DNA from 3 places in the Comamonas sp. wu1-DMT genome. Region 3 is predicted to be linked to each of the others. Evidence: riboswitches for the same ligand, from Rfam matches in the RefSeq annotation. Region 3 holds a riboswitch; each other region holds the start of a gene.

Region 1 (2,254 bases), on a different contig from region 3:
CCGAGGGATCAAAAGACCCTGTCTCCCACGGCTCCAGCCACCAGTCAACCGTCGAAACTGTCTGACCGCCTTCCAGCTTGATAGTGCAGGCGTCTTGAGCCTGTGCTGTCATCGATGCAGCCACAAGAGACGAAGTGCACAAGAATCGCAAAATGACTGGCATCAATTTGCGTTTTCGAAATCGTTGATTTGCCATTGAAATTCCACAAATACCTTTTCTGAGCATGGTATTTGTGGTTCATATGGCGATTTCTAGGATTTTTCTTAAAAGCTTGGCGTGAGCCGGCTCTCACCGAGTTTTGAACTTCTCCCCACTCAGGCTTGCAATCAGGTCGGCTTCAGGCTGACCTGAGTCACTCACAGCCCCATACCGAAGCGGCAGCAATCGCCAACACCAGTTGCTGCACGCCGCCTGTCCTTAACAGCTGTTTTACGCTCCACACAAGCTGTTCGAATTGCATGACCGCCACGTACCGGCTCAAAGGGCCGCTTCTGCGTGCCGCGACAGGTTCGTGTCGTCCCTAAGCAGTCTGTCAACGCCTGAAGAATGAGCGAGCTCTTCGAGAGCACCGCTTGTTATTGCAGACGGCTTCACAGACGAAAACGCGGGCTTGCGCGAGCCATGGCGGGGTCGGACCGGCCTTGCGCACCCTGCGCCGGCGGCCGCAGAAGCACACCAATACAGGTATTAACCCGAATAAAGTCGCTGAAACTGGCTAAAATCGCGCCCATCCCGCGGGAGAGCGGAGCCTTTAGAGGGTTCCCGCCGAAGGCGCAAACTCCCATAATCGCTCAGGCAATAAGTACCGCAGGTGGGTCTGACAAGACCCGGATATCGCCAACTGGAGAGCAGCCCGCAACCACAAGTCTGCAGGGCTCACCGAAGGGGCAAGCATGTCCACCGCGAAGGTGCTCATGCGCAACTCTCAGGTAAAAGGACAGCGGGAGAGGCAAGCCGGACACTCCCGCCGATGTGAGTGGCTGGTCTATTTTCAAGTGCCTTCATGCTTCCTTCCGTCTCTTTGCTGGACTCGTTCCAGGCCTCCAACTTCACCGTCATGCTGGTCATCTATCTGGTGGCCATTACCGCCGAAGCCATGTCCGGCGCACTCGCCGCAGGCCGGCGCAATATGGATATCTTCGGCGTCGTCGTCATCGCCTTTGTCACTGCCCTGGGCGGCGGCACCATCCGCGACATGGTGCTGGGCCACTACCCCATCGGCTGGACCCAGCACCCTGAGTATGTGTATCTGGTCATCAGCTTCGGTCTGCTGACCACCGTGATTGCACGCCATATGCACAGGCTCAAGCAGGTGTTTCTGCTGCTGGACGCCATGGGTCTGATCGCCTTTTCGCTGATCGGCTGCAATACCGCGCTGGAGCTGGGCTACCCCACCATCGTCATCATCATGGCCGGCATGATTACCGGCATCAGCGGCGGCATCTTGCGCGATGTGCTCTGCAACCAGGTCCCCGTGGTGTTCCGCCGCGAGCTGTATGCCAGCGTGTCGCTGTCCGTATGCCTGATGTTCCTGGGCCTGCGCTATCTGGATGTCAGCCCCAATATCAGCACCATCGTGTGTTTTGCCGGCGGTCTGGCCTTCCGTCTGGCCGCCATTCGTTTCAAATGGCGCCTGCCGGTTTTTTCGTACCAGCAGCGCTGGGAATAAGATCGAGCTCCCCCTGTGGCGCTGCGCGCCTTTCCCCTCTCTTGCTACGCAGGAGGGGGACGCAGCCATCGCGGCGGGGCGGCCCTTGCCTGGCTGCTCTGACCTAGACTGCGCCATGCATTACTCATGTAGTTTCACTTTCCATGTCTGAACCGATCACATGGATGCCGGATGGCACCCCCTACAGCTCCAGATTCGGCGATCGCTATCACAGCGAGTTCGGCGGCCTCGACCAGGCCCGCCAGGTTTTTCTCGGTGGCTGCAACCTGCCAGCAGCCTGGGCCGATGCAGCGCAGTGGCGCATCCTGGAGACCGGCTTTGGCTTCGGCCTGAATTTCCTGGTCACCTGGGCGGCATGGAAGGCCGATCCCAGACGCCCGCGCATTCTGCATTTTGTCTCGGTGGAGGCCTACCCTGTCTCGCGCGAGGATCTGCTCGCGTTTTTGCCGGCCGATGAGGTACTGCGCGCGCTTGGCGAACAACTGGCCGAGCAATGGTGGGGACTGCTGCCGGGCGTGCATCGCCTTTCCTTTGATGACGGCCAGGTGCTGCTGACGCTCTATATAGGCGATGCCAGGACCATG
Region 2 (2,254 bases), on a different contig from region 3:
CATGATGCCGATGAGCAGATAGGTGAGCACGGCACCGCCGGGGCCGATCTGAGCGATGGCCGAGCCGGAGGCCACGAACAGGCCCGTTCCGATGGCGCCGCCAATGGCGATCATGCTCAGGTGGCGCTGCTTGAGCACCCGGTGCAAGCGGGGCTGGTTATCGTCACCATCACCAGTCGGCGCGAGCTGCTGGCTTGAGTTGGGTTGGGACATAAATGTCTTGTTGTAATGGTTTGCGCCCATCCGGACAAAACACCCAACCATCCCGCAGGCGCTGCGACAGGCAACGCAAAAAGGCGACCATGACGGTCGCGGGCAACAAGGACAAAGGAACGAAGCCATGACAGCAGAACGCCATGGCGGATAGGCCAGTTGCATCCTGAATCGGCAGCCACCCCAGTCGGGTGCTTCAATGGCAAAGCGGTGATATCGCCGGGCCCATTGACAGGCAAAGACGATATTTTGCCCAAATCCACCGCCGACCATGACCCGCCATGCCAATGCAGGGGCTGACTCTGGGGCTGCTCGGCGGCACTTGACAGCGTCTATCGCTATGAATTTAGAAGCACACTGCGCTTTAATAAATTCATTTTCATAGACAAATAATCAATATTCCCTTGAAGGATAAGCGGCAGGCGCTATCAAATAGCATGGACCCGACATGAGCAGCCATGGCTGAGCCTTGGCGCAGAAGTCTAGAAAACCCGTATATCCAGGCGCCGCCATTCTTCCTACATTTGCCCACAGGCTCTCAGCCCGGTGATGCCGAGAGAGACTGCAGCGCAAACTTGGCGCATGCAGCGCCGAAGGAGCAACCGCCCCGGAAACTCTCAGGCCAAAGGATCGGCATCGCTTTCACACACTCTGAAGAATGTCCGGACGTCATCGTCCGCCGGGCATACCGAAGGAGCAAGCGAGCAGCGCCGCAAGGCCCTGCCTCGTGAATCTCTCAGGTCCAGAACAGAGGGGGCGTTCGCTGCGCATGTTGCGCACGGGCTCCACCCTTGACGTTTCTGGAATCTGAATCATGAAGACAATCGCCGTCATCGGCGGTGGCATCACGGGCGTGACCACCGCCTACGCCCTCGCACGCCGCGGATTTTCCGTCACCCTGTTCGAGAAGCAGCGCTATGCCGCCATGGAAACCTCGTTCGCCAATGGCGGCCAGCTCTCGGCCTCGAACGCCGAGGTCTGGACCCATTGGTCCACCATCGTCAAGGGCCTCAAGTGGATGTTCAAGAGCGATGCTCCGCTGCTGCTCAACCCCAGGCCCAGCTGGCACAAGATTTCCTGGTTCTGCCAGTTTCTCGCTGCCATCCCCCATTACGAGAAAAACACCGTGGAGACCGCCAGGCTGGCGATTGCGGCACGTGAGCACCTGTTTGACTGGGCGGCCAGCGAAGGCATTGACTTCGATCTGAAGCAAAAAGGCATCTTGCATATCTACCGCGACCGAGCAGGCTTTGAACATGCGGGCAAGGTTTCCCAGTTGCTGGCCAAAGGCGGTCTGGAGCGCCGCGCCGTGACACCTCAGGAGATGCGCTCCATAGAGCCGACCCTGTCCGGAACCTTCTACGGCGGCTACTTCACCGAGAGCGACTCCACGGGCGACATCCACAAGTTCACCAGCGGCCTTGCCGCCGCCTGCGAGCGACTGGGCGTGCAATGCCGCTACGGCCAGGAAATCGTGTCGGTGAACAGCAATGGCAAGCAGGCCAGCGTGACCGTGCGCCAGGGCCTGGAAACCGAGACCTCGACTTTCGACGCCATGGTGGTCTGCGCAGGCACGGCCAGCCGCGCCCTGGCCGCCCAGCTCGGCGACAGCGTCAACATCTATCCGGTCAAGGGCTATTCCATCACGGTGAATCTGCCGGACGAAGCCAGCCGCGCCGCAGCCCCCGTGGTGAGTCTGCTGGACGACGAGACCAAGCTGGTCACCAGCCGCCTCGGCGACGATCGCTTCCGAGTTGCCGGTACGGCGGAGTTCAACGGCTTCAACAAGGACATCCGCGCCGACCGCATCCGCCCGCTCATCGAATGGGTTCAGCAGTGCTTCCCCGGTGTCAGCACGCGCAGCGTCGTGCCCTGGGCTGGCCTGCGCCCCATGATGCCGGACATGCTGCCGCGCGTGGGCCCCGACAACAAGCCCTGCGTGTTCTACAACACCGGCCACGGCCATCTGGGCTGGACCTTGTCGGCCGTCACCGCCGACATGGTCGGCGACCTCGTGCTGCAGTCCATGGGCAGCGCCAGC
Region 3 (2,254 bases):
GTGGCGCGCCTGCGCCGAGGCCGACAGCAAGGGACTGGATCTGCGCCCCGCGCAACCCTGAAGGTGCAACCCGCATGGCCGACAATGTCCTCATGGACATTTCGCGCACCTCACACCTTGCCGCCGCCTGCGCCGCGTCTCTGACCGCCTTGCTGCTCGGAGCCTGCTCCCACCTCTCCGATGGCAGCCAGCCCAAGCAACCACCGAATGCCGGCATCTCGATCACAGTTTCCGGGCAGCCGGAGCCGACGCCGGCTCCGCCATTGGACACGCAGCACAGGCGGCCACAGAGCATGGAATGGCCTGCCTGGATCAAGGCAGACTGCACACCCCCCGCCCAGCTCGATCGGCAACCGCAGCCACGCCGCCACACCACGCCTTTCATCAGCGCCCACTGGTTTCCGAACGGGCTGGAGACCACGGTGGTCTTCCGCCTGGAAGTCACGGCCCAGGGCGAACTCGGCCGTGTGGCCTACCAGCCCGCCGATACCGATCCCCGCATCGTGAAGTCCATCATGCGCTCGCTCGAACGCTGGAAGTTCAAGCCCGGCATGCGCCAGGGCCAGCCCGTGACGTCCTGCTTCGAACAACCCTACCAACTGGTGTTTCCGCGCCAGGAGATCGATGTTCCTCGTACGCCCGCCATGAACACAGAACCGCAGTGAGACCGCAAGCTCAATTCCAGCGATCTGTGCTCGAAAACCCCAGAATCCATCCGATTCGGTGGTGCAAGCCCCTTGCCCACCGCTAGAATCGCCAAGGTCAGGAGAGAGTGCCTGCAGCTTGAAGCTGCCTCGCACCGCCGAAGGCGCAGACCCCCAACCCGGTGTCAAAACGCTCAGGCAAAAGGACTGACAAGCGCTGCAAGGTGTGCAAACCTGCAGCGTCCCTTGCTGGAGAGAGATGCAGGCCGTCATTTCGTATGTGCGCCGGCATCCACCGAAGGAGCAAACTGCCCGATGCAATGCGTGCAGTGAATCTCTCAGGTAAAGCGGACAGCAGGGCAAGCCCGCCACGCATGGCCCAGTCATGCATGGCCACTCATTTTGGTTTGACCACCGGAGCGCTTGCCTGTGACTGCTGCTGACACCTCTTCCGATCTGCGTTCCACACCGCTGTTTGCACTGCACCAGAAACTGGGTGCCCGCATGGTGCCGTTTGCCGGCTACGCCATGCCCGTGCAATACCCTCAAGGCCTGATGGCCGAGCATCTGCACACGCGCAAGGCTGCCGGCCTGTTCGATGTCTCGCACATGGGCCAGTTGCTGTTGCGCGGCCCCGATGCCGCCGCCGCGCTCGAATCGCTGATGCCCGTCGATGTCATGGACCTGGGCCTGCACAAGCAGCGCTACGGCCTGCTGCTCGATGAACAAGGCGGAATTCTCGACGACCTGATGTTCGTCAACCGCGGCGAAGATCTGTTCCTCATCGTCAACGGTGCCTGCAAAGAGGCCGATATCGCTCATATCCAGAGCCGCATCGCCAGCCGCTGCGAGGTCGTCCCACTGCCCGAGCGCGTCCTGCTGGCCCTGCAAGGCCCGCAAGCCGTCACTGCCCTCTCGCGTCTGATTCCCGGTGTGACGCAACTGCTCTTCATGACCGGCAATTACTTCGACTGGCAAGGCCATGCGCTCTACATCACGCGCAGCGGCTATACGGGCGAGGACGGCTTTGAAATCTCCCTGCCCGGCGAAGCTGCCGAAGCCTTTGCCGAAGCTCTGCTGGCACAGCCCGAGGTGGCCCCCATCGGTCTGGGCGCACGCAACTCGCTGCGCCTTGAAGCCGGACTTTGCCTGTACGGCAACGACATAGACACCAGCACCACGCCGGTCGAAGCCGCGCTGAACTGGGCCATGCAGAAGGTTCGCCGCACCGGCGGCGAGCGCGAGGGCGGTTTTCCCGGTGCGGCCATCGTGCTGGAGCAATTGCAGAACCCTCAGTCGCTGCGCCGCAAGCGCGTGGGCCTGATCGCGCTGGAACGCATTCCCGTACGCGAGCCTGCCGTGCTGGAAAACATGGACGGACAGCATATCGGCTACATCACCAGCGGCCTGCTCAGCCCCACGCTCAACCAGCCTGTGGCGCTGGCCTATGTCGAGCCCGACTACGCCGCCATCGATACGGAAATCTTCGCCATGGTGCGCGGCAAGCCCGTGCCCATGAAGGTAGTCGCCACGCCCTTCGTTCCCACCCGCTACTACCGCGGCTAGGTCTGCCGCCGCGCATGAGACGGGCCAGTTTGCCAAACAGCGGC

What was found. Region 3 has a riboswitch for glycine ahead of gcvT (glycine cleavage system aminomethyltransferase GcvT). Riboswitches for the same ligand answer to the same signal wherever they lie in the genome.
Region 1: another riboswitch for glycine. It lies ahead of V8Z78_RS10195 (trimeric intracellular cation channel family protein); the one in region 3 lies ahead of gcvT (glycine cleavage system aminomethyltransferase GcvT).
Region 2: another riboswitch for glycine. It lies ahead of V8Z78_RS08305 (D-amino acid dehydrogenase); the one in region 3 lies ahead of gcvT (glycine cleavage system aminomethyltransferase GcvT).

What each region holds. Positions count from the first base shown of each region.
Region 1 is NZ_JBANEM010000005.1:225,005-227,258, reverse strand. It holds gene V8Z78_RS10200 (fimbrial protein) at 1-196, opposite strand, end outside; glycine riboswitch at 727-819, shown strand; glycine riboswitch at 833-952, shown strand; gene V8Z78_RS10195 (trimeric intracellular cation channel family protein) at 1,005-1,670, shown strand; gene mnmC (bifunctional tRNA (5-methylaminomethyl-2-thiouridine)(34)-methyltransferase MnmC2/FAD-dependent 5-carboxymethylaminomethyl-2-thiouridine(34) oxidoreductase MnmC1) at 1,814-2,254, shown strand, end outside.
Region 2 is NZ_JBANEM010000004.1:129,148-131,401, reverse strand. It holds gene V8Z78_RS08310 (amino acid permease) at 1-213, opposite strand, end outside; glycine riboswitch at 757-856, shown strand; gene V8Z78_RS08305 (D-amino acid dehydrogenase) at 1,028-2,254, shown strand, end outside.
Region 3 is NZ_JBANEM010000001.1:151,428-153,681, forward strand. It holds gene V8Z78_RS00660 (MBL fold metallo-hydrolase) at 1-61, shown strand, start outside; gene V8Z78_RS00665 (energy transducer TonB) at 75-665, shown strand; glycine riboswitch at 754-864, shown strand; glycine riboswitch at 884-1,009, shown strand; gene gcvT (glycine cleavage system aminomethyltransferase GcvT) at 1,074-2,210, shown strand.